Regions from separate parts of the Shewanella sp. 4_MG-2023 genome, predicted to be linked through region 3. Evidence: predicted binding sites of a transcription regulator. Region 3 holds the regulator's gene; each other region holds the start of a gene.
What was found. Region 3 encodes sigma-54, which starts transcription at its own class of promoters, with help from an activator protein. Its sites were predicted from a motif close to GTTGGCACGNNNNTNGNNT; they were not measured.
Positions count from the first base shown of each region.

Region 1: Q4546_RS13435 (TorF family putative porin) is a predicted target of sigma-54. The motif match lies at 8,018-8,036, and genes of this name have one in related genera.
Region 2: fliD (flagellar filament capping protein FliD) is a predicted target of sigma-54. The motif match lies at 4,555-4,573, and genes of this name have one in related genera.

Region 1 is NZ_JAUORL010000023.1:49,093-59,434, forward strand. Features, by position in the region: gene Q4546_RS13385 (mechanosensitive ion channel family protein) at 6-1,631, shown strand; gene Q4546_RS13390 (MaoC/PaaZ C-terminal domain-containing protein) at 1,733-2,602, opposite strand; gene Q4546_RS13395 (TraB/GumN family protein) at 2,744-3,655, opposite strand; gene Q4546_RS13400 (prephenate dehydrogenase) at 3,706-4,017, shown strand; gene Q4546_RS13405 (DUF3016 domain-containing protein) at 4,117-4,647, opposite strand; gene Q4546_RS13410 (hypothetical protein) at 5,005-5,340, shown strand; gene Q4546_RS13415 (DUF4240 domain-containing protein) at 5,435-5,944, opposite strand; gene Q4546_RS13420 (hypothetical protein) at 6,048-6,434, shown strand; gene Q4546_RS13425 (response regulator) at 6,522-7,319, shown strand; gene Q4546_RS13430 (HU family DNA-binding protein) at 7,561-7,833, shown strand; gene Q4546_RS13435 (TorF family putative porin) at 8,123-8,812, shown strand; gene Q4546_RS13440 (PA3496 family putative envelope integrity protein) at 9,117-9,293, shown strand; gene Q4546_RS13445 (hypothetical protein) at 9,358-9,750, opposite strand; gene Q4546_RS13450 (sodium:alanine symporter family protein) at 9,820-10,342, opposite strand, start outside.
Region 2 is NZ_JAUORL010000025.1:9,181-19,522, reverse strand. Features, by position in the region: gene motA (flagellar motor stator protein MotA) at 1-60, opposite strand, end outside; gene Q4546_RS13910 (RNA polymerase sigma factor FliA) at 76-798, opposite strand; gene fliL (flagellar basal body-associated protein FliL) at 813-1,271, opposite strand; gene Q4546_RS13900 (flagellar hook-length control protein FliK) at 1,286-2,476, opposite strand; gene Q4546_RS13895 (hypothetical protein) at 2,466-2,792, opposite strand; gene fliS (flagellar export chaperone FliS) at 2,761-3,141, opposite strand; gene fliD (flagellar filament capping protein FliD) at 3,156-4,526, opposite strand; gene Q4546_RS13880 (motility associated factor glycosyltransferase family protein) at 4,906-6,198, shown strand; gene Q4546_RS13875 (hypothetical protein) at 6,199-6,519, shown strand; gene Q4546_RS13870 (flagellin) at 6,594-7,391, opposite strand; gene Q4546_RS13865 (hypothetical protein) at 7,676-8,701, opposite strand; gene flgL (flagellar hook-associated protein FlgL) at 8,719-9,636, opposite strand; gene flgK (flagellar hook-associated protein FlgK) at 9,653-10,342, opposite strand, start outside.
Region 3 is NZ_JAUORL010000027.1:1,621-11,962, reverse strand. Features, by position in the region: gene Q4546_RS14445 (ATP-binding cassette domain-containing protein) at 1-654, opposite strand, end outside; gene Q4546_RS14440 (calcium/sodium antiporter) at 838-1,800, shown strand; gene Q4546_RS14435 (KpsF/GutQ family sugar-phosphate isomerase) at 1,869-2,846, shown strand; gene kdsC (3-deoxy-manno-octulosonate-8-phosphatase KdsC) at 2,848-3,414, shown strand; gene lptC (LPS export ABC transporter periplasmic protein LptC) at 3,411-3,971, shown strand; gene lptA (lipopolysaccharide transport periplasmic protein LptA) at 3,958-4,668, shown strand; gene lptB (LPS export ABC transporter ATP-binding protein) at 4,668-5,399, shown strand; gene Q4546_RS14410 (RNA polymerase factor sigma-54) at 5,534-7,018, shown strand; gene hpf (ribosome hibernation promoting factor) at 7,042-7,329, shown strand; gene ptsN (PTS IIA-like nitrogen regulatory protein PtsN) at 7,332-7,775, shown strand; gene rapZ (RNase adapter RapZ) at 7,772-8,620, shown strand; gene Q4546_RS14390 (HPr family phosphocarrier protein) at 8,646-8,918, shown strand; gene mgtE (magnesium transporter) at 9,117-10,342, shown strand, end outside.

The DNA.
Region 1 (10,342 bases), on a different contig from region 3:
TTATCATGCCTAGAATCTTGCTTATCTTATGTTGTTTCGTCAGCTTAATGAGCTTTTCACAAAGCAGTGTTGCAGCGCCAGCTGACCCTGCAACCATTAATAAAATAGCCCAACTACAACAACGCATTGATGCCGATGTAAGCTACCTTAAAACCGCAAAAGGTGAATTAAAAGCAATCAGTGAATTCCGCATTCTAAATAAAAACAATCAACTACGAGAAAAATTAGATTCATTAGTTAATCAAGAAAACCCGGATTTAGCCTATCTCACCCCGCAAATACAGCAACAATTGGGCTTTTTAGATAATGTCGGTAAATATTTAGATGATGACATCACAGCCCTGAAACTGGCATTAGATGACGAAAATCAGACTCAAACAATGAAAGCGGTTATTGATCGTGAAGCCGACAGGGATCTTTACTTACAGGCTGAACTACAAACAATCAATTGGGCCAACACCTTAAATATTAATGTCGACAGTGCCAAAACAGCATTAACCAATGAGCTAACCCTGCGGGCTGACTATCTTGAAAGTATCGTCAACTATACCCAAAACCAACTTAAACAAGCGATTAGTGACGCATCAACTGCTGGCGCTGATATCACTGCCGAGCAAAAATCCAAAGTTATTGAACTCAAAGAGCGATTATCACAGCACAGCAGCAGTTTAAGTATTGCCGCCGATATGCTTGATGACTTAGGCCAAGACACTGCGCAAATTAAGCAAACGCTATTTAGTGTTTCAGGGGATATTACTCAAGATGTTTTAAACTTTGATGTAGCGTCAAGTTTACTGAATGACTGGATGGATATAGCTAAAAATCAAGCGCTGGAAAATGGCACAGGGCTTACCTTTAAAGTGGTTATCTTCATCATCATTTTATTTTTAACCAGCTTAGTGTCTAAATTAGTTAAAAAAGTGGTTCGCAAAGCAGTTAATTCTTCCCAGCTTAATTTCAGCATGCTATTGCAAGATTTCTTCACCTCTATTTCTGGTAACGTCATCTTCGCGTTAGGTTTGCTTATCGCACTATCACAACTTGGCTTTGAATTAGCACCACTGCTGGCAGGTTTTGGTATCGCTGGTGTGATTATCGGTTTTGCCTTGCAAGATACCTTATCTAACTTTGCCTCAGGAATGATGATTTTAATCTACCGCCCTTACGATGTCGGTGACTTAATCAATGCTGCAGGTGTTACGGGGCGTGTTAGCCATATGAGCTTAGTCTCTACCACAGTGAAAACCTTAGATAACCAACGCTTGATTATTCCTAATAATAAGATTTGGGGCGATACCATCAATAACATCACCGCCGAGCAAGAACGTCGTGTGGATATGACCTTTGGCATTGGCTATGGCGATGATATTCCTAAAGCGGAAAAAATCTTAACCGATATTGTTATGGCTCACCCAAAAGTGAAAAAGTTTCCAGAGCCGACGATTAAGTTACATACACTCGGTGAATCGTCAGTAGACTTTGTGGTTCGCCCTTGGGCAAATCCAGTGGATTACTGGGAAGTCTATTGGGATATTACTCGTGAAGTGAAAATGCAGTTTGATGCCCAAGGCGTCAGTATTCCATTCCCACAACGAGATGTGCATATTTATCATGAAAAGGCGGCAGACTAAGCTGTGACAAGTTAATCTAATAGCCTTAAAATACTAAAAAGCCCGCTGCAATTTCTTGCTGCGGGCTTTTTTGTTATGCATTTACCGATAACGCTAGGGTATCAATCTAAGTACGACATGGTACCCATTAGATGTGGTCTGCGGCCTTTAATATCACGCATTTCAAAACGCTTACCATTTTCTATGCTTTCAAAAGCAAAGGTGACATCCGAAGGCATAAATACTGGCAACTTAAACTCTACGTCCACCTTAAATGGTCTATCACCAATAAATTGCATCAACCCAGCAAGTGAACGGGCTTTAGACCACATTCCATGGGCTAAAACACGATCAAAACCAAAACGCTTAGACACCATTGGGTGCAGGTGGATCAGGTTATAATCACCTGAGGCTTTGGCATACTGACGGCCTAAATTTTCAGCTAATGACCAGGTATTGACGTCTTCCCACACCATATCAGAAGCTCGCGGTGGTCTTGCTCTGCGGCCTTTAGACTCAATACGGTATAGGTAAGTTGATAAGGCTTGCCACACGAGTTCATCACCAACATAGACTTTAGATTCTAGTTCAAATTCAAGTCCTGCATCCGTGGTTTGGCTAGTAATAAGGTTGCACTCAACCTTAAAAACCTCATCAGCGTTAATAGGCCGATACAAGCTAATGCTATTTTTAAGATGGATCATCCCCAATAAAGGAAAGGTAATCGCTTTATGGGTAAAAATGGTGGCATGTAATCTAAATGCAAGCACGTACAAAAATGTTGGCGGTAACACTTTGCCATCATAATCAAACTGACATACCTCAGCATATTGACGAATTTTCTTATCTGATAATCTAATGCCATCCGTCTGTACATGGATCTTTGGTAAAGGTTGCTGATCCCAACCAGGCTTACGCGATAATAATATTTTGCGGTATAAAGACAACAACGACGGCATTGACGTTAATGCTATAGAGTAATCGTTACTCAAGTGGCTTACCTTTTTATACGGTGAAATTACTGTGCAAAATAACGGTATTTCTCCGTTTCACACTACTCACAAATGCTTTAATGCGCGCATTATACTACAGTGTAAAAATACCGCACAGCCCCAAAGTTTACTCACTGGCGTTTATAAACACTGGGCATGCCAACAATCTGTTACCTCAGCCCCTGTTTGCTTTAATATCATCGGCATCGATTGGCGGCCCACCAAGTGGCCTGCACCGACAATGATAAACAGCTGCTGATAATTGCCTTCGTTTAATAGCGCTATGGTGCGCTGACTCATTTGCTGATTCCGCTGCCACAGCAGTTTTTCAACTAATTCTTTGGCTACATCATCGCTTTGATGCTCCATGATATCGGCAAGTTTTTGTTTATCTCCACCGCGCCAAGCGGCCACCATTTCCAGCATTTCTTCATCACTTGTCTCAACCGCTTCATCTAACATTTGCCGTTGCGTTTGCTGACTAAAAGATGAAATCAACTCAAACTGGTAGGCCACACTTTCAAGCTCTAACAAAGTGCGCCCTTGATTTTTAGCTACAAAAGTCACATCCACCCCTTCTTCAGCGCTAAACCCTAACTGACTGAAACGCACTAATGCTACTTGCGCAGCCTGAAGCCATGGCGCTAAAGGCGATAATCCCTGACAAACCGCTAAATTGAGTTTACAAAAAGCTGGATAAGCCTGCCCTAAATCGACGCTGCTTGCTGGAGTTGCTAGGCCATATTGACCTAATAGTTGTTGAGTATCGGCTTTAGTCACATCCGCTTCAATTACCAATGCATCAGCCTGAGAAAAAGCCTGCTCAATAACCGGTGCCATCGGGTAAAAATCAGCTTTGCCCACATGAATTGAGCCTAATATGAATGCCTGTTTACCTTGATAAGTGACTTTATAAAAAGGCGGCGTGTCGGTTTCAGCTGCAGTCGCTAAACCACAGCTTAAAATAGCGACGATTAACAAACTCAAATAAGCAGAGCAACGCTTTGTTGCAGCAAACGTTAATTTAAAATCCATTAGACTTGTTAGTCCCATAGCAGACCCTTATAATTTAGCTTAATTTGAAGATGTTGAATGAGGCTATCATGCCGTATACCAAAGTTATCCAGCAAATAAAAGAAAGCCTGCAAACAGGATACCGTCAAGCCATTGATGCCGATAAAAGACTCGATGAATTACACCAAGTCGGCCACGGTAAGTTTGTAGCAATTTTTACCGAAGAACAAGGCTTTAGCCAAAGTAGTAACCGCTTCTTGCCTTATGTACAAGAATTAGCTGACGAGTTAGATGAGATCCAAGAACTCAGACATATTCCGCCTGAAACCTTAGAGGCTTATGTGAAAAAGCTCGGTGCTTTGCTGCAAACCTTGCACTTATTCAAACAGAACACCAAATAGCTGACACCAGCACTTAGTGATGTTTAGGCACAAAAAAGCGGCTTATCAATAAGCCGCTTTAGATTTTAAATATAACATAAACTACTGAATCATAGATATTTATAACTTAGGTGCTACGGTTTTCTTTAACCAATCTTCAAGCATTTTAGTCTCATACTCAAACGGCTTTTGATTACGGGTTGAATGGGTGCCATACATAAAGTTCATATCAACTAACTTTTCATCACCGGCCATAATCACTTGCTCACCTTCAGTGATGCTGTAGCTAAAGGTCATACGTGGTGGGTATAAGTCTTTTACAATCCGCAGTTCACTAGCGGAGGTCGCGCCAAATGTTGGCCGCAGATCACCGGCTAAATCCACATCAGAAACCACCATCTCAAGTTTCTGCTCTGGTTTTAAAATCTTTTCAGCTTCTTTGTTGATATTTTTAGTCATAGTGTCGAAAAAGCGCTGCTGAAAACGAGATTTCACTTCATTGGCCGTTTTTAAATCTCGGTACTTTTTAGGTTCTTGCCATTGAATTTTAACCACACCGTCTTCAGTCACTGGGTTGACCACGACTTCGTCCTTAGCTGCAGCAACATTACATACCAATGCACCTGCTAATAGTAAATATTTCATTTTCATCATTTTCCCCTAGCTATGAACCTAGTGTTTAAAAAATCAACAATTCTATACTTGTCGGATTATACAAGCAGTTACCTGAATATAAGCTTAACCTACTCTAGCAATACTTGCTGAAACAACATTTGATAGAGATTAATACCGACCAACCCAAAATCTGCTCAAATAACAAACTAACTGTTCAGTAATCATTCAGTAAAAATAGGTTAATGTGTCTCTCAACAAGTACTAGCGCCTTATTTCCCTTAACAATATCAAGGTGAATATCGCGAAAGACTGACCAACGAATAAAATTTGGACATATATATCGCTCAAGGATTCAGCGCTAATAGCAATTAACGTATCAATACTGGAGTTAATATGAATAACATCGAAACCAATACAGCAATCGGCACAACTACCAGCAATAAGATGATTAAGCCTATCGCTCTCGCAGCGACAGTTTTTATCGCCATGCTGGTGTCATCTTCAAGCTTTGCCCATCAATTTGATATCGATTCAAAAGGCGCCGAAGCGATAAAACAACACCAGCAATTAATGAACCAGCATATACAAGTCGCTGAGCAAGAGTTTAATGCTGAATTAGAGAAAAACCTTGATCAGCAGTTACAAACCGCTGCACACAAGTTTATGACTCAAGCCTGCACTAAATACGGTTTAGAGTTTGATACTCAATCAGAAACTTGCAGTAGCTAAGTCTGCCGATTGACAGGCTTACATCTCAATTACACTAAAAATGCAGCTATAAAGCTGCATTTTTTGTGGATGCTTAATTAACTTTCAGCGATATTTAAAATGGAAAACGCTGGCTTAATAAAGGATAGTTTTTACGGAGATCTTTTTTCTTGGTACTGAACTTTTTACCTTGAGGAGTATGCTGACCAGAGGGTACAAAAGGCAGCTCTTCACCGCAGCGGTCTTCATAGATTTTTCCGGCAATCAAATCATAATCTTCAATAAAGGGATAAGCATAGTCATCTTTTGTTGGCCATAACTCAAGCTCGCCCAAACAGTCGGGGTTAGCAATAATCTTGTTATACCAGGTCTCACCTAAGGATAAAATAAACCCTCGAAACTCCACAAAGCCATAATCTGAATCACAGCCAGTAACAATGTAAGCTGCGCCCCAAGTATCCCAGCGGTAACTGCGGCGCATTTGTTGGCCAAATATCTTATCAAAAGCCGCTAAGTCAGCATCATCGAGCGCCGACAATTTTTCCACTAATTGATCATGGCACGCTTGCTCTGATTGCTCAGGATGGCTACGGGTCACCAAAGACCAAAATTCCGCCTCAGTCATTACTTATCCTAATTTCTTAAAAAACGTTTTCACAAACTATCTCTACTCACGCTATTCTACACCACATGACCACTCACATAGTTCCAATAATGATAATAATACTATGAATAAACCACCGTTAAGATTAACCCTATTAATTGCATTGTACGTGTTACTGTCTATTGTGGCCCTTTGGCGCTCTTATAGCATTCAAAGTATAGATTTATTCAGTATCGGCGTTATCCCTGTGTTGGTTGGCTTATTAATGCGAACACACTGGGCCAGCATTGCCTTAAAGGTATATTTAGCCATTCAAACCTTAGCGATATTAGCACTGTCTACCACTGCTATTATCGCCTATCAAATCACTCCTGAAGATGTAAAAGTGGTGTTCAATGGCTTTAATATCCCTATTCCTGCCATTGCTGCGGTACTATTTTCACTGCTGGTGTTTCAATACTGGGTGGCATTTTGTAAAGAAACAGCGATTTATTTGAAGCCCAAAAGTTAACAAAGGCGCCCTGCTGACTATATTCATCCCTTAGCATAAGTTAACATGCGCCCATAAAACTCAGATCGAATAATAAGAAGCTATATAATGAGCCATTTATCGCCCAGTGAATTATCCATTTTGTTAGTTGAACCATCTGATGTTCAGAGAAAAATAATTATTTCACGCCTGCAACAAGAAGGCGTACATAGCATACAAACCGCCGCTAATCTTGCTCAAGCTAAAGAGATTATTGTTCGACACACGCCAGATCTCATTGTCAGCGCTTTACACTTTACTGACGGTGAAGCGACTGAACTACTCAGTTTTATTAAACAAAACTCTGACTATCAAGATATTCAATTTATGTTGGTATCCAGTGAATGTCGCCGTGAGCAACTGGAAATATTTAGGCAATCTGGAGCCGTCGCGATTTTACCTAAGCCTTTCGATGCCGATCATTTGGCCACAGCACTGAATTCCACTATTGATTTAATCAGTAATGACGAACTGGACCTAAGCCATTTTGATGTTCAGGATATTCGCACTTTAGTGGTTGATGATAGCCGCATGGCGCGAAACATTATCAAACGAACTATTACTAATTTAGGTATTCGGATGATAAGCGAGGCAACTGATGGCGCTGAAGCTATCGAATTAATGCAACAGCAAATGTTTGATTTAGTAATCACCGATTACAATATGCCAAGTGTTGATGGACTGGCATTGACCCAATATATACGCCACCAAAGCCAGCAGTCTCATGTGCCGATTTTGATGGTGTCATCAGAAGCTAACGATACCCACCTAAGCAACGTATCAAGCGCAGGTGTTAATGCGCTATGTGATAAACCCTTTGAACCTAAGTTAGTGAAGCAACTCCTGTATCAACTGTTAGAAGATTGATAGCTAACAAATTTTTGTAGGCCAAAGTTCAAAATGAGCAGCAACAAATCAATAAACTTGATAAAAACGGCAGAAGCAGTTAATTCACTCAGCCGAGTTTAAGCTAACTAGATCACTAAAAAGTTACTTATTTGCAATATAGCAGCACATTTATCAGATAAAATGCTTTCAAAGCCTTATGGCTTATGGCATGTTAATCTAGTTCTAAATAAATACATCTATGGAAAGCAGAGAATACAACATGAACAAAAGTGAATTAATTGCAAAAATTGCAGAAAATGCTGAGTTAACAAAAGCTGAAGCGGGTCGTGCACTAAAGTCTTTTGAAGAAGCGGTAACTGAAGCCATGAAAAACGGCGACAAGATTTCTATCGTAGGTTTTGGTTCTTTCGAAACATCAGTTCGTGCTGCACGTACAGGTCGTAACCCACAAACCGGCCAAGAGATCCAAATTGCTGAAGCAACAGTACCTAAGTTTAAAGCAGGTAAAACGCTAAAAAATAGTGTTAACTAAAAACCGCTAAAACGATAAAACCTCCTTTTTTGGAGGTTTTTTTATGTCTTTTTTTTGCATAAATAAGTAAAAACAACACTTAAACTGCACAATTAAAGTGCAACTACGCATCATTAGGTGGCAACATAAATGCAACATAAATGTGCAGTAATTTTTAAGCTATTGATTAATTTAACTTTATAAACATGGCACATCATTAGCAACACGTACCTCAGATAAAACAACATTTAGCGTCGACCCGACTTTATGCAAGATGCTAATTGAATAATAAAACTTTGAGGGAATGAAAATGAAAAAATCTCTGTATCAAGCTATTGCGCTATCAACAGGTTTACTTTTAAGCACTACAGCTTTAGCTGAAGTCACGGGTAATATTGGCGCGACGTCAGACTATATTTGGCGTGGTGTGTCACAAACTAGTGGTGCTGCGGTTCAGGGGGGCATTGATTATGGCCATGAGTCAGGTTTCTATGTCGGTGGTTGGGCATCAAATGTAGATTTTGGTGACGGCACCTCTTATGAGCTTGATGTGTATGCCGGTTTCGGTGGTGACATTACAGAAGACTTAAGCTACGACATTAACTACCTTTATTACGCTTACCCAGATTCACCGGGCAGTGTTGATTTTGGTGAAGTAACAGTTGGTCTCGCGTGGAAATGGTTAGATGTCGCATACTCTTACACAGTCAATGGCGGTGATGATATTGCTGAAAGCCCATTAGATTCAAAAGATATGATGTATGCTCAAGCTAACCTGACTTTCCCATTAACTGAAAAAGTGTCACTGGGTTTCCATTATGGTTACTCAAACGGTGATGTAATCACTAGCTGGTACGGCACTGATAGCTATTCTGAGTACAACGTATCACTAAGCACTGATACTGATTTCGGTACTATCTCGTTCATGGCAACAGATACTGATTTAGAAGATGATGATGCTAAAATTGTTCTTGGTTACTCATATAGCTTCGATCTATAACCATCAAAAGTATTAAATGATGTTAGCTATTTAATCTAAATTATTAAAAAATCAAAAAACGTCACCTTAGGGTGGCGTTTTTTATTGCTCTGAGCCTCAAAATCCTCACCACAGAAGTGCGCATTTTTTTTATTAGCTGCTACATTCAAATTATGAGGTTATTTTTCTGCTGCCTAGCAAATTATTGCTCAGCAATAAAGTAGCAATATTGTGCTCACGGTTTCAAGCCGTTCAGGCTGTGATTACCGTTTATGTAAAGCCATTAATTATGCTTTACGAGTACCACCCATGTGAGGATAAAGTGATGGCTAATATTACTGAGACTATCCCAAATGATACTGAAATCGAGGCAATGGTTTCACCAAAAAATCAACGCTCCGCTGAAATTATTGAACGTAAAAGGCAGGTTAAACGCCGCTTAGATGATTATCTAGAACAAGCTGAATTGCGAAAAAGCTTAGGGGAAGATGACTTCTTTTAACCCAGTTCCTTGTCTGGGCTCATCAGGCCAATAGTTTTTATAAGCTTAAAGCTTCACTTTAAGATTAAGACTTTAATAAGTATGCAAGACCATTGCACTCTAAATAAATTGAACAGGCTGGGTAAATCATTTTGCCGCAGTCTGTGATAATGAGTGCATTACCGCCCCTTTGTTGGGTTTGCACTTTTAATTCTTTTTTCAGCATGCTGATACTGGGGACACCAACCTCTATTGCTTCAGGGTTGTTAGCGCAATACGTCGTCACCACCTCACCTAGCGGTTCATTGTCATGGTTATACAATTCACTGGGCTGATAGATTTCAACCGTTGAAGCTTTAGCTTGGTAAGTAATATATTCATCAGCATTGGTTCTTATAGAGATGCCATTACAGCCACCGACGATTAATGAAGCCATAAGCAAAAAACTCAATGGAAGTATCTGGTTTGAAAGTTTCATCGATAATATTCCTTCTCAGTAAAGGCATACACTCCCCGTGTATGCCTTCATCATTCATCAACAGCGTTATTAGCTCTCTAATGCCTTAGCTTTTTGCTTGGCAAAATACTCTCGGGTTAAACCAAAGACCACAGGACTTAATAGGACTAGCGCAATTAAGTTAGGAATGGCCATCATTGCATTAAGCGTGTCAGCCAACAGCCAAATAAACTCTAATGAACTCACGGCGCCTATGGGTACCACAAGGGTCCATATTAAACGAAATGGTTTTACCGCTTTATCGCCAAGCAAGTATTGAACACACTTCTCACTATAAAAACTCCACCCTAGAATAGTCGTGAAGGCAAACACAGCAAGTGCTACCGCCACAATATAATTACCCATGGGCAGTGCATGTGAAAATGCATATGAAGTTAATGCGGCGCCGTTCTCGCCTGATGTCCAAGCACCGGAAACAATAATCGCTAAACCAGTAATAGAGCACACAATGATGGTATCAATGAATGTACCTAGCATGGCCACTAAGCCTTGCTTTACCGGATCATTGGTTTGCGCTGCAGCGTGAGCAATGGGCGCACTACCTAAGCCCGCT
Region 2 (10,342 bases), on a different contig from region 3:
CCAAATATATCCACCAAATACTGAGAAAAGAATGATTGATATACCTACTAACTTGCTCATATTTCCTGCCTGGTTTTATCGCTCCCACTGTTGATAGATTTGCTGAAGGCTCACCACAGCCTGCTTATGCAGCTGACAAATGCGCGTTTCAGTTAATCCTAGGGTTGCAGCGATCTCTTTTAAATTAAGTTCATGCTGATAATAAAGCGACAGAATTACTTGTTCTCTTTTGTTTAATTTCGAAATTGCTTTGAATAAGGTGTCTTTATTGGTTATTTGCTCAATAAAACAACTTTTGTCTTTGAAATTAGCACCATCTTCGAGGAGTTCATCCAAACTTTTCATTGATTCTGATTGTGTTGCAAATAAGCGATCTCGATATTGGTCTTTGGATAAACCTAAACTTTCAGCAACTTCCGTATCAGTGGGTTCACGACCAAGCTCTCGAATCAACTTACGAACCGCATCATTGAGTTGATGTGCTTGTTGTCTTACAGGACGTGGACGCCAATCCTGACGGCGCAATTCATCGAGAATCGCGCCGCGGATGCGTTGTCCTGCAAAAGAGAGAAAACCATTGTCATATTCACCAGGGTAGCGCCTTGAAGACTCCAGCAATGCCATTAACCCTATTTGCTCCATGTCCTCGATCGCCAGTGCAGCACCACAGTGAGTTCTAAGGTGTGATACCGATTTCTTCACTAATGGCAAATATTGCTGCATAACTTGCGCTTCGGTTAAACGATTGACACTTTGATCATCAAAAGTGGCTTGATAAGCGAGTTGACCTGATTGCATATGACAATTTCTCTTTATTGAATAACCATTTTAGTGAACAGTACGTCATCAAGTTCGATGGTGAAGTTATTCTCGTTAAGTACTGTCGCGAGTAATACCTGAGCCTCAGTTTGTAAAATATCAAGCTGATTACTGGCGCTAAGTTGCTCGAAGTCTTTTTGAGAAAACATTTTCATAAGGGTATTTTTAATCAGTGGGTCAGCACTTGTGAGTGTTTCTTTAGCATCTTCAGAAGTACTTTTAAGCGCCATCTCCAATAACAAATAATGGTTGGTTTCTTTGCCAGAAATAGAAAATACAAACTTTTCCAGCGGGTAATAACTGGCCACTTTTGGCGCAGGTTCGTACTCGCTGAAAGGGCTTCCAATCAATTCTGGTGACTTCCAACCAACCCAAAACATACCCGCAGACCAACCACAAAATAGAGTTGCGAATATACTAATTTTAATTATTTTACTTTTTCCAATAGCCATCTTGTATTCCTTGGTTAGGCGAGCAAGTCAACTTGATCTTGTTGCGTGCGATGAGCCGTTTGTTGTTGCTCACTTGCTTGATGTTCAATAGCTGATTCAGCGTTGGTCAGTGGTAGCGGCTGTTGAGCATGTTGCTCAGATTGCTGCTGGCCCATATCAATATCCACCTGACCACCATGATCCATTTCTAACTCCATTCGCAGACGGTCTAAGCCCATCAGTAATGCATCTCTTACTGCAGGGTTTGCAGCGTGCATTTGTACATGTAAACGGTCTCCATCTAGTCGAATGTTAAGTTCAACCTTGCCAAGCTCTGGTGGGTCTAAGCGCAGCTCAGCGTGCTTAATTTGCTGATCAATTTGAAAACGTAACTGGTCCCGTAAAGGCGACATCATTTCATTTGCTTGATGCAATAAAGGGGCTGATTGGGTGACCGATACAGGGCCCCATTGGCTCACCGGATTTTGGCTTTTTTGGGTGGTGGCAGTTAACTGCTGAATGACTTGATTAATACTATCAATATCGCTGTTAGCCGCCTCGGTAGTAACAGGCTGAATAGCAGCAAAGCTGGTTGCTGATATTGGTGGCTCTATTGCAGGGCTGTACGCTTGCTGCAACATCGGAGAGTGTGATGCAGGTGCCGACGCTTGTTGTAACATTGGCGAGCTTGATAATGGTGTCGATGACTTTTGTGTTGATATTGGCGTTGACTGTTGCATTGATAGCGGCGCAATGGGCACAGCCGTTGTTGATATTGAAGCGCCAATTTGGGCATTTGTATTATTGACCGAGTCACCGGCTTGAGTCGTCGCTTTTTCAGCAAACTGCTGAATTAACGCCAATAACGCTTGTGCATCTGAGTTAACCGCTTTAGACGCAGTATCTGCATCTGCAGGTAATTGGAACTGTAATTGACCACTGCTATCTTGGGTTAACATTCCTTTTAGCTGCGGATGTTGCTTTAACTCAGTCAGTACATTTGCAGGTAAGTCAGAAGCCAAAAATGTGCCACTAAAAGACTGTACTCCTTGGTTTAAGGGCGCACTAGTATTGGCACTTTCGGGTCTTGCTTCAACCGTCGGCATCACAAAACCTATAATCCCAAGTTCATCACCTTGAGTGTCGGCGTTATTTTGCTGCGGATTGTTTGCTGAGTGATATATTGAGCTGTTCCCAGCTGCAAAACTCGCCATATTATTTATCATAAACGTTTCCGCTGATATTGGTTAACTCGTATGCAGCAAGGCCATCTTGTTGCGCGTGAAACTGTTTCATTTCAGTGGCAATGGCTTGTTTTTCAGCGGTTGCGATGCCGATGACCTTTTGATGCACTTTTGCTAGAGAACGACGTGCAAGTAGTTGCTGCTGTGTTTTAGGTTTCCCTTGAGCACTTAGCGCCAACATCATTAACTCATTCACTTTTTCAACTTTTTGCCAATCTTTAAGCTGTGCATATTTCAGCAATGCCACTTCAAATTGGTGCCATTGATTAGTTGAGGTTGGCCCAACCGGCTCTGACATCTGTAATTACCTTAATAACGGGAGTAAGTGCTTCAATGCTGTTTTCAACGCTGGCAGTCACCAATTGACGGCTGCAATAGTCATATAAACGGTTAAGTGTGGTGGCGACTTCACCGCCATTTTCAAGGTCTAACATTGAATCTAAACCATGAATAATGTTGAGGCATTTATTGATACTTTTGCCCTTGTCCTCAAAACTACGGCGCTCCATAAAACCACTGCTTCTTTGTACTTCTTCTAGCAGTCCGTCCAGCAGCATACGCACCATTTCATGTGGGTTTGCCGCTGCAACGCGGGCATCAAGGGTCGTTTGCTTGTATGCGTTAAAAGGATCGTATTCGTTCAACATTTAATATTTAATTCCTAGTAAAAAAGAGTACTGGCAGAGCTGAGCTTGCTAATAGTATTTTCCATGGCAGTGAATTGACCGAGGTAGATTTGGTAACGCTGTGACATCAAGTTGTCATGACGTGACATACTGTCTTCAATGCCTTCTACTTTTGAGTCGAGGTTTTTTTGTTTTAAATCGATGTAGCCATTTGATTTAGTAAATGGGTCTATGCTGGTGTTAATGGTGTCAACGATGCTGCCATCACCAGTGAACATCTCTTTCACGCTGTCAGGGTCGCTTAAGATGGCTTGAGACAGCTTTTCGTCATCAATTGAAAGTTGACCATCACGGCCCATTTCAATACCAATATCAGATAAACGCATGCCATTTGGCGCGGTTTTAAAAACAGCATTGCGAATGTTGCCTTGGAGCATTCTTAGGCTTGAATCGCCTTTTAAAATACCAATCTGATCTTCGCCGACCGATGAGTCTTTATCGTCATCATCGTCATCATCGTCATCATCGTCATCCTTATCATCGTCTTTGTCTTTATTGATATCGTCTAAAACCGAGCTGCCCATCGAGCGGGTAAGCTCATTCAGTTTGGTCATCAAATCATTAAAAGAGTCAACAAAGTCGTTTACCGCGCCTTCAGCACCTTCGGTGTCAGAGGCAATAGTAATGGTGGCACTTTCACCCACGGCGTGCGCTTTTTTAAGTTCGATGTTGACGCCATCGATGACATTTTCGAGATAGTTTGAATTACTGCTAATGTCGATGCCATTGAGGGTGAACTGAGCATCTTGGGCTGACACGCGTTCAGTGCCCCAAGCTGCGCCATCCATTTGTGCATCTATTTCAAAGTCTTTGCCTGTTTCTGTGGATGTCAGCATCAGCTCAACATTGCCACCGGTTCTCACCAGTGAAGCTTGCACGCCAGGGTTATCAGGGTGTTTGTTAATCGCATCACGCAGGTCGGCTACGGTGGCTCTACCACTGGCGTTAAGATCGGCCATATCAATTTCAATGCTTTCGCCATCGACATCAAGGCTGAAAATACCCGTGGTCGGCAACAGTTCATCTTCGCTAGCATAGCTCTGACTGATTTGATGGGCTTGGGCTAGCTGCTTAACATGGAGGTCGTACACCCCTGTAGGCGCATCATTATCCACGGTAATAACGGCACTACCATCACTGATCTCAGAATCTTTACCGTCAAAACCATCACCATTTAATTTGTCCAGGTTAGTGGTCATCTTACTTAAGGTGGTTTCAAGAATTTTATAAGCATCAATTTGTGAATTGCTGTTATCTAAATTGGTTTTGAACAGGGCATCTTTTCCCATTCGGTCTGCAGACACTAATTGCTCAGCAAATGATGCGGCACTCATACCTGAAATCATGGCAACTCCTATAGTCTATCTTTATGAATGGCAATCTTTGTGCCAACAATTAAGATGTTGTTTAATAAAGTGTTGTTTATATTTTGCGGAAGGGTAGGTTCCGGCTCCTTGAGCGGTATGGAACGCACTTTTCCGCAATGCAAGCTCGCTACGACAGTTACTCTTGCTAGTGAGCTGTAGTTAAACATTGAAGGCGACTCTAAAAGGGGGTGACTGAAGCATTTGCAATGATTTAAATCGGCGTAAACGTTCTCGAAAATTTCAGCAAAAACCGTTTATGGTCGCCCTACAGGAGTTCAATGGCTATAAGCCGCGATAGCGCAATAGCATGCGTTAACCCCAGTACGAGTAATGAGCACTAAGCACAAAGGTAAGGTAGATGTCAGAATTATTTGCGAAAAACATGCAGGTCATTAACAAGCGTTGGCCTGCCATCGCCGCGGTTATATCCAAACAATCATTTGCGCATTTAGAAACAAATCTAGTGAGTGCAACTGAACAAACCATTCGGGTCAATGGTATTCAGCTTAGCAGCTGTTATGACAGAGTCGGTGAAGCCAAATTGTTGATTGAGCATTATCAACTCTCTTCGCAAAAAAAGGTGGCGGTTTATGGCCTCGGTATGGGGGACGTACCGACAGTACTGTTACTCACAGATGTCGAACAAATAGATGTGCATCCGTTAAATTATGCCTTATTTGCGATGCTAATCACTTATACCGATCAAAGCCAATGGCTGATGGATAAGAGAGTATCACTGATATTTGCTGATAATTCTATCGGTTTGAAGAGGCCGCGGATTGCCATTACCCCTGATTTAGAGTTGGTTGATGATGCGCATGCTGCAATAAGAGATGTCCTCGTGTCTGACAATGTTCGCGCGTACAATAATCAATATCATGATAAAAAATTGCCAGAAACCCTGCAGCGTTTTAACGACAATGCGACCTTTATTGAGCAAATGGATGATGCGGCATTATTACTCAAAACCCATAAAGCTAAAAAAGTGTTTGTTATTGGTGCAGGGCCAACATTAGAAGACAGCTACGATTTCCTAAAAAAGCAACAAGCATTAAAACACAATAAACCACTGCTGATAGCGGTAGATACCGCCTATATGGCCTTGGCTCACAATGGGGTAATACCTGATATTGTGGTTAGTATGGATGCATTAATTAGCATGGGACATTTTCCTGAGCATATTGATAAAAAAACCATTCTTGTCAGCCTTCCTACCGTAACCACCGATTTACTGGCAAACTGGCCGGGGCCACAATATATGGCTTATTCGCAACTGCCTTTGTTTGACGATCTTTGCCAGCAGCACAACAAAATGCGTTTATATACCAATGGCAGTGTTATTCATCCTGCAGTGGATCTTGCGGTTAAATTGGGGGCTAAAAAGATCACCTTATTCGGCGCCGATTTTTGTTATCCCGATAATAAAACCCATGCCCACTGGGAAGATGGTGCACTGGGGCCTAGTGCTAAAACTGAGAAAAAGCACTGGGTCATTAATGGTTTCGGTGAGAGAGTTGGGACAGATCTTAATTTTCGAGGGTATTTGCGTAGCTTAGAATATTACATCCATCAAACGCCTAACGTGCGCTATTTTCAAGCAAGTTTAAAAGGCGCAAAAATTTCCGGTAGTCAATTTAAGGAGTGCATATAAATGGAGATGTTAGCTGAAGACGCTTTAATCGAACAATTAATCAACATCGGTAATGATTTGCGGATTGGCCGTGAAATGGAAGGCTTAATGGAAATTAAGAATTATGCCAATGAGCGATTTCTAGAACTGGGTGAAGTGATTAAACAAAGTGAATTACAAGCTCAGGTGCAAACTAGCCTGTTAGCATTGCTTACTAATGCCCTGTTACGGATAACCGAAGCCCATGAAAGAAGAGACTGGTGCGGCATGGCCGACTATATCCAGTATGATTTAGTGGCGCTATTGCAAGCGATTAATACCAAAATGGATTTATTGACTTAATCAAGTAATAAAAAAGCCAACAGTATCACTGTTGGCACTTTTATTATAATAATCTTAGGTTTACTCTAAGGTTATTATAGCAGACCCATTACTAAACCAGTGTTTTGGTTAGCGTTAGACAGTACTGTAGTACCTGCTTGTACTAATAACTGGTTTTTAGTCATGTTGGCTGATTCAACTGCGAAATCGGCATCCATAATACGACCTGCTGCTTCTTTGGTGTTTTCAGTCACGTTAGCAAGGTTAGCTGAAGTGTGGCTTAAGCGGTTAATGTTAGCACCTAAAGTTGAGCGCTCAGCACCGACAGCATCAATAAAGTCATCGACAGCACGGATTTGTGCTGAGCCGAAAGTACCACCAGTAGCGATATCAGCTAAGCTGGTAATAGCATTAAGTGATACTGTTAATTCTTCACCAGCGCCAGCGCCGATTTGGAATTTAACACCAGTTTCTAAAGCAGTAAATAATGACTGTCCTGAGTATTCAGTGTCGTCGAGAATACGTGCCGTTTCAGCATTCAATTGATTGTATTCGTCCGCAATTGCAGCTAAATCACTTGATGAGTTAACACCGTTTGAACCTTGAGTAACCAGTTCTTTTTGACGCATGGCGATGTTAGTTAGCTCTTCAAGTGCCCCATCAGCAGTTTGTAGCATAGAGCTTGCATCGTTAACGTTACGGCTCGCTTGCTCCATACCGGTTACGTTAGCGTTTAAACGAGTAGCAATTTGCAGACCCGCAGCATCATCAGATGCGCTGTTGATACGCAGACCTGTCGATAAACGCTCCATCGCGTTAGTCATTAAGTTGTTGTTATTAGAGATAGAGTTTTGCGCGATGTTTGAAGCGTTATTGGTATGTACAGATAACATGATTCATTCCTTAAAAGTTTCAGGTTGTGTTGTTGCTCTAAATAATTAAAACGACCCTATAAATCGAAACTGAATCAAACTTGAAAAATATCACATTACTTTTTTTATTACCTAATAAAATCAGTGCCTTGAGTTGATGATTTATAAACAAATATTATTCAATGAGTAAAGAGTCTGAACTATGATAATGTATGAGCCGATAGTTAACCTAAGGCTATTTATTTGATGTGAGTGGCTTGATTAATGAATCATTAAGCCACTTAAAAGCAGTGAGACCTAAAGGATTAGTCCTTTAATATTGAAGACACATGGTCGCGACTGACATTGGCTTGCGCCATCAGTGAAGTAACTTGTGAATAAAATGGCGTTGGCTGCATTAATTGGTTTAATTTGGCCATGCTGTGCTCAACAGAGCCTTGTTGCAGCTGATGCTGATGGGCGCGTTTAAGTTGCTGCTGAATATTGAGCTGACTGGAGCGCAGCTCACCAATTTGTTGGTTGACTTTTTGCTGGGTTTTAGCCACTTTAGCGGTGGTTTGTTTAATGTCTTGTGGGGTGTTAAAGCGCCACTCTTTGGGGTCTTGCCATGAGAGTATTTCGACCACTTTAACGGTTCTCGCATCGCCTGCGGGTAAGCGCTGTCCTTGGCCTGACATGAGTAAGCCAGATTGAATTTGCTGCCAGTTCTGGTGGTTAGTGCTTAGCATGGCCGAATCGCGCGCAGGCGCTTGGACAGCAATGCCGATGTCTTTAAAGGCGGTGGTTAATTGCTTAGCAAGATACAAACTATTTTGATGGGCAGGTAAATGTGCCCGTGCGTGCTGGTCGCCATATTGTACTGTGATACGTTCATCTCGGGTTTTAACCCCAAGCAAATCCACTGATTTTAGCTGAAAGTAATGTTTCGCAGCTGGGCGATTAGCATTAATCAGGTTGAACTGATGATCCACTAAGGGTTGCTGTTGGTAGCTAATATCAACGGCGATTAATTGCTGTTGAATTTGCTTAGCACTCTCACTTTGGGATTCATTTAAGCCGGTTTGACTGCTAGACTTTTGTAATGGTTGTTGCAGCTTTTTCAGTAATTGCGACACTTTAATTAAGCCTTGCTCTGCCACTTGGTTAGCCGAAATCGCATGTTGACCTTGAGTCACTTTAGCCCACTTTTGGTAACTGGCTAAACGGTGACTCGATATTGAAGGGCTAGGTGCAGTCCTAGCCGGTTGACTATCAGACACAGCAGTAGGTGCAGGCGCGACCGTTTGGTTGCGCTGCAGTACGTTGAGGCTTTCCGAAATTCCTTTAAGCATTGTGTCTTCTAGCTAATTTAGATGTGGTTGAACAATGATAACTGACTTACCTGTACAAATGATTGTTGGGTTACTTGGAGTGTGGTCAACTTCAAATTAAATTCAGCGGTGGCTTGGGCATAATCTAAGCCTTCGGTCTCACCAATGACTTCTTCATTGAATAAAATCCGCTCGTTGTGAGAGGTTTGCATTAACGCTATCGCGTTTTGCTTGCCACCAATGTCAGTAATAGCGCCACTGACTCCGGCTAATGAGTCATCTAATGCTTGCATCATGTCATCAGCAGCATCACCAAATGCGGGGTCGCCTGGGGCTAAACTAGGGTCATTAAGCACATCAATAAACTGCTTAGTTTGGTTTAAAATATCAGTGCCACCAGTAGAGAACATAAAGTCTGCTGCGGTGACATTACCAGCCATCCATGATGACCCTGAAATTTGTACTTCACGTTGTGAATCATCACCTTGATAGAAATAGTCGCCATTTGCATCAACACCAATGGGTGGAGTATCGGTCTTGTTACCTGAAAATAAGTAGTTGCCGCCATCATCTTTGGCATTGGTGACATCCACAAATGATTCTAATAGTTCTTCTAATTCAGCGGCATACGCTGCTCTGTCTTCAGGTGAAAGCGAACCATTATTGGCACCAATGGTAATTTCACGCATTCTTGATTGTAGGTTAGTCATGCTTGAAAGATACGTTTCAGAGCGGTCTAGGCTGGTACTTAACGATTCAGTATTTTTCAAGTACTGAGAGGTTGAAGCCAAGTCACGTTGAGTCGTTACCACCTTAGCGGCGCCAATCGGGTCGTCTGATGGACGTAGTATCGACTTACCCGTGGCCATTTGCTGGTTAACCTTAGCAACATCACTGGTTAGATGCTGCATGCTTTGCAGGTTGTTGCTGTACATATTCATCATGCTAACGCGCATAACCGACTCCCTTTAATTAGATAGAGTTTAATAAAGTTTGAAACAATTGGTCAGACGTTGAAATGACCTTGGCATTGGCTTGATAAGACTGCTGATAGATGATCAAGTTAACCCCTTCTTCATCCATGCTGACGCCGCTGGTACTGGCCCATTGTGATTGCGCTTCCATTTGCAATTTTGCCGCCGTTTCTTGCTCCATTTGCGCTTGACGTGACGCTGAGCCTAACTGGCCAATCTTACTGGCAAACGCATCTCCCATGTTGGTCGTGACGCCCATCGAGTCAAAGGTGAACTCTTTATCGGCCAGTTCAACTAAGTCTTTTAAGTTGTCGTTATCACCTGGGGTACCATCTTTACCAAATGCCAGCATCTCAGCGGTAAAATCGCTGCTGATCTTTATGGTACCTGCCGGGTTTGATGGGTCGTAGCTGAATAAGTCGATTGTTGGGGTATTACCATTTAAATCTGTACCTTGACGTAAAACGTCATTGAATTCATCTGCAAAGGTTTGCGCTAATTCATTAATAAATTCTGTTGATTCAGCTAAGCTGCTTTCGCGATAATCCAGCATCGCCCCCAAACTACCGCCAGTACTTGCGTCAATAGGGAATGATGATTGGCCAAACTGAATACTTACTTGGCTAAATTGCGGATTAGCAGGGTCTGGCGTGGTGCTAAGCGTTGACGACTTTGTCCCCGCAACCAA
Region 3 (10,342 bases):
GTCGGCAATACTCAATACTGCATCCACATCGTGGGACACGACCACCGAAGTCAGCCTCAATGTTTCAGATAATTCGCCAATCAATTTCACCAGCACCGCCATCGAAATAGGATCTTGACCGGCGAAAGGCTCGTCATACAAAATCATTTCAGGCTCAAGTGCTATCGCCCGCGCCAATGCAACTCGGCGCTGCATGCCGCCGGATAACTCATTGGGCATCATCAGAGCGGCGCCCCGCAGCCCCACGGCTTGCAGCTTCATCAACACAATCTTACGAATAATAGTTTCAGCTAACCCTGAGTGCTCACGCAGCGCAAACGCCACATTATCAAACACATTCATATCGGTAAAAAGCGCCCCACTTTGAAACAACATACTCATGCGCTTTCGCTGCTCAAATAATTGTTGCCGCTTCAGTTGGTGAATGTTTTGCCCAGCAAAAAGCACCTCACCACTATCAGGGGTTAATTGACCGCCGATAAGTTTAAGTAAGGTGGTTTTACCTATGCCACTTGGCCCCATAATGGCGGTCACTTTGCCAGTTGGAATGCTGAGACTGATATCATCAAAGATAACCTTAGTCCCTCGGCTAAAGCCCATGTTCTTAACTTCTACAAGGGCTGACCTAGTGGGCTCTAAACTTGGAGTAGACATGTCTATAGAGGAAATAATAGCCTTCCTAGAGAACGAGATGTAGAGCTGAAGTGTACGAAATTGTGTAAGAACCTACAACAAATCAATCACCATGCGTTACAATCCCTAACAATTTTCGCAATAGCGATGATTTTTGTTAATATCTGACAAAAATATCGCCATAACTCAAATAATTGGAACAAGATGCTTTTTAATATCATGATGCTCATCGTCGGATTGGGCGCATTAGTTTGGAGCGCAGATCGCTTTGTTTACGGAGCTGCCGCCTTTGCTAGAAACTTAGGCCTGCCACCAATGTTAATCGGTTTAACCATTGTGGCCATGGGCAGCTCAGCGCCAGAAATGCTGGTTGCTGCCACCGCATCAATGGAAGGCATGAGCGATACTGCAATTGGTAACGTGCTCGGCTCAAACGTGGCTAACATCACCTTGATATTAGGGGTTACCGCATTGTTTGGGGCTATTTCAGTTCGCTCAGAAACCTTAAAGCGTGAAATTCCAATCATGATTGCGGCAACCGTATTAGCTGGCTACCTTATTCACGACGGCATGCTCACCCGTGTTGAAGGTGGGGTATTATTAATCGCATTTTTCGCCTTGATGGGCTATTTCATTTGGAGCGCGATGCGAAATAAGAAAAAAGATGTCCTAGCTGATGAGTCTGACGCAGAGATCCCTAAAAATGTACCCACATTACATGCTATTATCTGGATCATTGTTGGTATGGTGTTATTGCCACTCTCGGCAGACTGGATGGTGACGGGCGCGGTAGGCATTGCCAAGACATTTGGCTTGTCAGATCTGGTCATCGGCTTGACCATTATTGCCATTGGCACCAGTTTACCGGAACTAGCAGCATGCATCGCTGGCGTCCTAAAAAAAGAAGACGACCTCGCGATTGGTAATATTGTTGGCTCAAACATTTTTAATATTTTAGCAGTGCTGGCCATTCCAGGGCTGATTGCCCCAGGTGAAATCGACATAAATGCAAGCGGTCGAGATTTTTACATGGTACTAGCAACCAGCACCGCATTAGCAGTACTGGTATTATCGAGTGGCGCTAAAAAGCAGCTTACTCGCTGGCATGGAGCCCTTTTATTAATCGTCTTTATTGCGTACCAAGTTGTCTTATTTCAATCACAATAATGGGGCATAAAGATGTGTGACTCACCAAAGCGTAACCCGAAATCGCTTTGGACAATAGAGAGATACATATGACAGAACAAACACAATTGCGCCAATGGGGTCGTCAAGTCATTGATATTGAAAAGGCAGCATTAGATAACCTTTATCAATATGTAGACTCAGACGAGTTTGGCCAAGCCTGTGAACTCATTTTAGAATGTAAAGGCAAAGTCATTGTCATGGGCATGGGCAAATCTGGCCACATTGGCAATAAGATTTCTGCCACACTCGCCAGCACAGGCACGCCTGCATTTTTTGTTCACCCTGGCGAAGCAAGCCATGGCGACTTAGGCGCTCTGGCAAAAAATGATATTATTTTAGCCATATCAAATTCTGGTGAAGCCAGTGAAATTCTCACCTTAATGCCCGTTATACAGCGCATGGGGGTCCCGGTAATCGCGATTACGGGTAAACCAGAATCCAATATGGCCAAGCTATCTAAACTGCATTTATGTATTGAAGTGCCTGAAGAGGCCTGCCCATTAGGGCTAGCACCAACATCAAGCACTACCGCAACCTTGGTGATGGGTGACGCCTTGGCCGTAGCATTATTGCAAGCGAAAGGCTTTACCCGTGATGATTTCGCCCTATCCCACCCTGGTGGATCTTTAGGTCGTAAACTATTACTTAAAGTCAGCGATGTAATGCACAAAGGCGCTGATATTCCACAGGTGAAAAGTGAGCTCTGCATTACTGAAACCCTATATGAGATCTCAAATAAAGGTTTAGGTATGACTGCAGTGATCGATAATGCAGACAAGCTAGTCGGGATCTTTACTGACGGTGATTTACGCCGCGTCATCGATGCTGAAGTGAACCTGCGTACTACCGCTATTGCCGATGTAATGACAACCAACTGCATTACCATCAGCCCAGGTATTTTAGCCGCGCAAGCATTACAGATTATGGAAGAAAAAAGTATTAACGGTTTAATTGTCGTAGACGAGAACCAACGCCCAGTCGGCGCACTTAACATGCTCGATATGGTTAAAGCTGGAGTCATTTAACATGTCATTACACGAAACACTGCACCAAGGTTTTTACGGCCCAATCTCTGATGATGTTTGGCAAAAAGCCAAAAAAATTAAGCTGCTTATTTGCGATGTCGATGGGGTATTTTCCGATGGCCGTATTTATTTAAGTAATGCAGGGGAAGAGTTAAAAGCATTTCATACCCGTGATGGTTATGGCATTCGCTCTATTTTAACCAGTAATATTCATGTTGCTGTGATAACCGGGCGTAAATCTGCCATTGTGGAAAATAGAATGACCGCTTTAGGTGTCACTCATATTTATCAAGGTGTTGATGATAAACTAGTGCCTTACCAAAGCCTGTTAGATACCTATGGCGTTAGCCCAGATGAAGTCGCCTATATTGGTGATGACATGGTTGACTTACCTGTGATGAAACAGGTTGGCCTTGCAGTTTGTGTGGCTGATGGCCATCCTTATGTTAAACAACATTGCCATATGACCACCACCATTAACGGCGGAAATGGCGCATTACGTGAACTCACCGATTTGCTATTACTTAGCCAAGATAAGTTTGAAAATGCCCACGGAATGAGTATATGAGCCGAGTGACCTTCGCTATTATCGGATTTTTTGGCGCAGCCTTAGTCCTTTATTGGCAAGTACAAGTTAAACGTAGTCAGATGGAGGCAAGTAAATTGCCTGCCCCTGCTCGCCCTGATTTTATCGCCAATGACTTACGCACCACTGAATTTAATGAGCAAGGTTTAGTGCAAAGCCGAGTCTCAGCGAAATACATGGAGCACTTTCAGCAAAGTAATGAAACCATGTTTACTGAGCCTGTCTACCTTATTTATCCTGAAAATGGTGAAGCCGAATGGCAATTAAGCGCAGATTTAGGCAAGCTGAATAATGAAACAGGCAAAGTAGTTTTAGAAAATAATGTTATTATTGATGCAATAAACATCGACGAGCCATTACAATCTTTGACAACCACCATGTTGGCACTCGATATGAACACCATGATTTTGACCTCAGATAGACAAATTTTTGTTACTGGGTCAGATTTTAATATACAAGGTTTAGGCCTGTATGCTGATTTAAATGCTCAAGAACTTGAACTTTTAAGTCAAGTAGAAGGAACGTATGAAGCAAAGTAAACTTTTGATTGCCTCACTACTCAGTGTAGTCAGTATTGCCAGCGCCTATGCAAAAGAAGGCGATTTACAGCAAGAGCTTAAAGTCGCAGCTGTGAGCCAAAAAGCTGACATAAAAAACAATCAGGTCATCTTCTATGGCCCAGTTAATGTGACTCAAGGGTCGATTAACATTAATGCCGACGAATTACGCGCATTTGGCACCGAAAGCGGCACCCAAAAAACCATGGTTGCCACAGGTAACCCTGCGACATTTTCCCAAGAGTTAGATGATGGCCGTATTGGTACTGCCAGTGCCGATGAAATTAAATATGAGCTTGCCACTAGCATTTTAACCTTAACGGGTAATGCTAAATTGGACCAAGCTGGCAGCCAGGTTACTGGTAACCTAATTAGCTACAACATTGAAAAGCAGCAGTTAATTGCTGAAAGCACCGGTACTGGTGAAGATCGGGTTATCACTATTTTTCAACCAGAAAGTCACCCAGACTTGATTGATTCTGAAAAGAAAAAAGATGAGCAACCACATTTACCAGACAGCGCTAAACCCGGTGATGACACGCCACCAGCTATAATTGAAAACAACAATTTATCTGCTGTAGAGGCTGTGAACTCAACTGAAACACCCGAAGTAACTGAATCACTTAACGCTGAGGCGCAGGCGACATTGTCAGCCCCAGCAGCTGAGCAAAATGACTAATGACCCAAATTACGTTAACCGCTGAAAATCTCGCTAAGAGTTATAAAAGTCGCCAGGTAGTAAAAGATGTCAGCCTGACGGTAAAAACCGGCCAAATTGTTGGCTTACTTGGCCCTAATGGCGCGGGTAAAACCACCACCTTTTATATGGTCGTAGGCCTAGTCAAAAGTGATAAGGGCCGCATTCTGATCGATGAAGATGATTTAACCGCAGATCCAATGCATTTGCGCGCCCGAAAAGGCATTGGCTACTTACCTCAAGAAGCCAGTATTTTTCGTAAGCTCACAGTACACGATAATATAATGGCAGTGCTTCAAACTCGCAAAAGCTTATCAAATGAGCAGCGCATTGAAGAACTGGAACATTTATTAGAAGAATTTAACATAACTCATATCCGTGATAGCCAAGGTATGGCGTTATCGGGAGGCGAGCGTCGCCGAGTTGAAATTGCACGCGCATTAGCGGCAAATCCTAAGTTTATTTTATTAGATGAACCTTTTGCAGGGGTAGATCCTATCTCAGTAATCGACATCAAGAAAATTATTCAACAACTTAAAAGCCGTGGTTTAGGGGTGCTAATTACCGACCATAATGTCCGTGAAACACTTGATGTGTGTGAGCGAGCATATATTGTGAGTCACGGAAACTTGATTGCTGAAGGAACACCTGCTGAGATCTTAGTCAATCAGCAAGTTAGGTCGGTATACTTAGGTGAACAATTCAAGCTATAGTTAGCACTATTCAGTTTTTAGTATGGCATTCGCGGCCAACAACAAACCTTAATCTAGTCTATTTTTCTAGGATCATAAACTAGCGCCCACACTGTTCGTCGCGATGATGTAATTCAATTAGGGACAAGCGGTACATGAAAGCCTCACTCCAACTCAAAATGGGTCAACACTTAACCATGACCCCACAGTTGCAACAAGCGATTCGCTTATTGCAACTTTCCTCATTGGAGCTACAGCAAGAAATTCAACAAGCACTTGATTCAAACCCGCTATTAGAGCTTGAAGACGAATTCACTAAAGCCAAAGAGCCCGTAAAAGAAAACGCCCTGCAAACTGACACCGATTTTAGTGATAATAGCCAAGTCACCATAGAAAAAGACACCTCAACGGTTGATACCACTGAATCGCTCACTAAAGATTCTATGCCTGAAGAACTCCCTATGGATACCACATGGGATGAGGTGTATACCGCCTCGCCGACTTCTGGCTCTGGCGCAGTATCGAGCGGTAATGATATGCCGTTTCAAGGCGAAACCAGTGAAGGCTTGTATGAGCATCTTGAATGGCAAAAAAACCTCACTCCCTTTTCTGAAAATGACTTGGTGATTGCAACCGCCATTATTGATGCCATTGATGAGCGCGGTTACCTCACCCAGAGCGTTGAAGACATTTTGCAATCCTTAGGCACTGACGATATCGAACTCGATGAAGTTGAAGCTGTACTTAAACGGGTACAACACTTCGATCCCGTCGGCATTGCAGCGCGAGATTTAAGTGAGTGTCTATTAATTCAATTAGGCCAATACCCTAATGAAATTCCTTGCATAGATAATGTTAAGTTACTGATTAAAGATCATCTTGATTTAATCGCCGGTCGTGACTTTAGGTTACTGATGCGTAAAACCAAGCTTAAAGAAGATGATTTACGTGAAGCCATTGAATTTATTCAAACGCTCAATCCACGTCCAGGCTTGCAAATTACCCCCATTAAAGATGAGTACGTCATTCCTGATGTTACTGTACTTAAAAAGAATGGTCGCTGGGTGGTCGAGCTAAATCCCGATAACATGCCTAAAATTGGCGTTAATCAGCAATATGCAGCTATGGCCAAAGGCGGTTCAAGCCAAGCTGACAGCCAATTTATTCGTGGTCATTTACAAGAAGCCAAATGGTTTATCAAAAGCATCGATAGCCGTAATGAAACCTTACTAAAAGTGGCTAACTGTATCGTACAATTTCAGCAAGGTTTCTTTGAGTTCGGTGAAGAAGCCATGAAGCCGATGGTGCTCAATGATATTGCTGAAGCGGTTGAAATGCACGAGTCGACCATTTCACGGGTCACGACCCAAAAATACATGCATACCCCCCGTGGACTTTTTGAACTAAAATATTTTTTCTCAAGCCATGTAAGTACCGATGATGGTGGAGAATGCTCTTCTACAGCAATTCGCGCATTTATTAAAAAGCTCGTAGCTGCAGAAAACCCGAAAAAGCCTCTTAGTGATAGTAAAATGGCGACACTATTGGCTGAACAAGGGATTAACGTTGCTCGACGTACGATAGCCAAATATCGAGAGGCAATGCTCATCCCTCCCTCAAACCAACGCAAAAGCTTATAACTTTTGTTATTGGAGGATGACCTATGCAAATTAACCTGACTGGAAACCATATTGAAATAACTCAATCTTTACGGGAATACGTGCAAACAAAATTTTCAAAGCTTGAACGACACTTCGAACAGATCAATAATGTTCACGTTGTGCTCGATGTTCAAAAGCTACAACAGATTGCCGAAGCCAAACTGCACCTAAAAGGCGGTGAAGTGTTTGCTGTATCGCGTAACGCTGATATGTATGTGGCAATAGACGCCCTGATAGATAAGCTAGACCGTCAGGTAATTAAACATAAAGAGAAACTCACTAAGCATTAACGATGGAACTTCGTACCATCCTGCAGCCGGCGTGCACTACCTGTGCCACTCCGGGCAGTAAGAAAAAGGTACTGGAATTAATCAGCAATTTAATGGCTGCCCAGTACCCAACCCTTTCTTCACAGGCTATTTTTGAAAGTCTAATAGCGCGTGAAAAAATGGGCAGTACAGGTATAGGAAATGGCATAGCAATTCCACATGGGCGCTTAGATAATATCGAAGAACCCATTGCTATTTTAATCAAATGCGAAGAGCCAATCGCCTTTGATGCCATAGACAAGCAACCTGTAGATATTTTATTTGCGCTTCTTGTACCTGCAGATCAGTGCCAGCAACACCTAAGCACATTATCTAGCATGGCAGAGAAACTCAGTGATAAATTGATACTTAAACGACTTCGAAAGAGTCATGACGCTACAGAACTTTATCAGGTTATTACTGCATGAAACTTGTCATCGTATCGGGACGTTCAGGTTCAGGAAAATCAGTCGCACTGAGAGTGCTTGAAGATTTAGGTTATTACTGTGTTGATAACCTGCCACTGCCACTGATTGGCAGCCTGCTTGAACAGCTTAAAGATAGTAACGAGCTTGTCGCCATTAGCGTCGATGTGCGTAATATCGAAGAGCAAGGCAAAGTACTCAAAGAGCAAATTGCTTTACTGTCTGACGATACCAGCATTACCAGTTTCTTTTTAAACGCCAACGATAAAGTGTTACTGAAGCGTTTTAGTGAGACCCGCCGATTACACCCACTGTCTAAGAATCAAATTTCGTTACAAGAAGCCATTAAGCTTGAGGGGCGGTTACTCGAACCCATAGCCAAAATGGTTGATCACTATATCGACACCTCGCAAACTAATATCTACGAATTGAGCGATCATGTTCGGCAAATCTTGCTAGGCAGTTTTGATAAAGAATTAGTGGTACATTTTGAGTCATTTGGCTTTAAGCATGGCATGCCGGCTGAAGCAGACTTTATGTTTGATGTGCGCTTTTTACCGAATCCGCACTGGGAGCTTGAGTTAAGGCCCTACACAGGCCTAGATGCGCCCGTGCAAGAGTTCTTAGAGCGACAGCCTTTGGTGAATAAGTTTATCTGGCAAATTGAAAACCTTTTTGACACTTGGATGCCACATTTAGAGCGTAATAACCGCAGTTACCTGACCATTGCCATTGGTTGTACTGGCGGTCAGCACCGTTCGGTTTATATTGCCGATCAGCTCGCTAAACGTTTCAACAACTCTAAGCACAAAGTCAGCGCCCGCCATAGAGAGCTTGGCATTGAATAAGCTAACCACAACGCCAGCCAAAACGGTGGCCTATTCAAAGCAAATTACCATCAGTAACAAGCTAGGCTTGCATGCGCGAGCGGCGACTAAATTGGCAATTTTAGCTACCGAGTTTGACGCAACTATCACCCTTATCCAAGGTGAGAAACAAGCCAGTGCTGCCAGTGTATTGGGGTTATTAATGTTAGAAAGTGGCATTGGTAAAATCATTACTGTTGAAGCTCAAGGCCGTGATGCAGAAAAAGCCCTTGAGGCCGTATGCAAGTTAATCAACGATAAATTTGACGAAGAAAGCTAACCGCCTGCGCCCAGTAACATCTCCAAGGAAACACAGCGACTCACCTTTACCATTATTTTATTAGCTATACTCAACACACCACCAAGCAGTATTAGCGTATTTATGAATTGCGCATCAAGCCATCAGATATTAGAAATTTCTTCATTCTTTCCGGTGAGTTAAGTTAACATTTCATCATCGTCTTTTCAGGAGTAGCCAATGGGTATTGAAGTCATCGACAGCGAACTGACCGAACAACGTCTTAATCAGCTTACACAAGCATTAGGTAGCGGTATGTTTGTTCATGTCAGAAATATGCTTCATGACATGGCCGCCTCCGATGTCGCATTAATTCTTGAATCATCACCGCCGAAAACTCGTCAAGTGTTATGGCAACTGATTGATCATGAGCAAGCGGGTGAAATCCTAGAAGAACTCGGTGAAGAGTTAAAAGATTCACTCATCAGCGCTATGACCCCAGAAAAAGTAGCCCAAGCCACCTCAGGGATGGATACCGATGACTTGGCTTACATCTTAAGAAGTTTGCCAGATGCTGTTTATAAAAAAGTACTGCAATCCATGAGCAGTCAAGACCGCCATCGCGTCGAACAAGCACTGTCATACCCTGATGACACCGCTGGCAGTATCATGAATACTGATACGGTCACTTTGCGTCCTGACGTTAATATTGATGTGGTATTACGCTATTTGCGCCAGCGCGGCAACTTACCCGATACCACAGATACCTTATATGTGGTTGATCGCAACGATCATGTGCTTGGTGGGGTGCGCCTTGCCGATCTACTCACTTGTGATCCTAATTCAACCATTCGCAGCATCATGGATCCTGAATTAGAAAGCATCCCTGTGGACATGCCTGATAATGAAGTGGCGCAATTATTTGAACGCCATGACTGGATTTCGGCCCCAGTGGTAGATGAAGCGCAAAAATTATTAGGCCGTATTACCATTGATGATGTGGTCGATGTTATTCGTGAAGACGCCGAACACTCAATGATGGGGATGGCGGGTATGGATGACGATGAAGATACCTTTGGCCCCGTAATGAAAAGCACCTTCAGACGCTCGCTATGGCTTACCATTAACTTGTTTGCCGCCTTACTTGCTGCATCAGTAAGTAATATGTTTGAAGGCACGTTAGAGCAATTTGCCACCATCGCGATTTTAATGACTATTGTCCCTAGTATGGGCGGTGTGGCAGGCAATCAAACCTTAGCTCTGGTTATTCGTGGTATCGCCTTGGGTCATATTGGCCAAAGTAACTCCCGTTGGCTTATCGGTAAAGAATTAGCCATTGGTTTTCTTAATGGCCTCATGTGGTCGGTACTGGTCTTCTTTGCAGTGTGGCTATGGAAAGGTGATATGGCACTGGGCGGTCTCATTGGCGGCGCGATGCTCATTAACATGACCGTTGCCGGACTAGC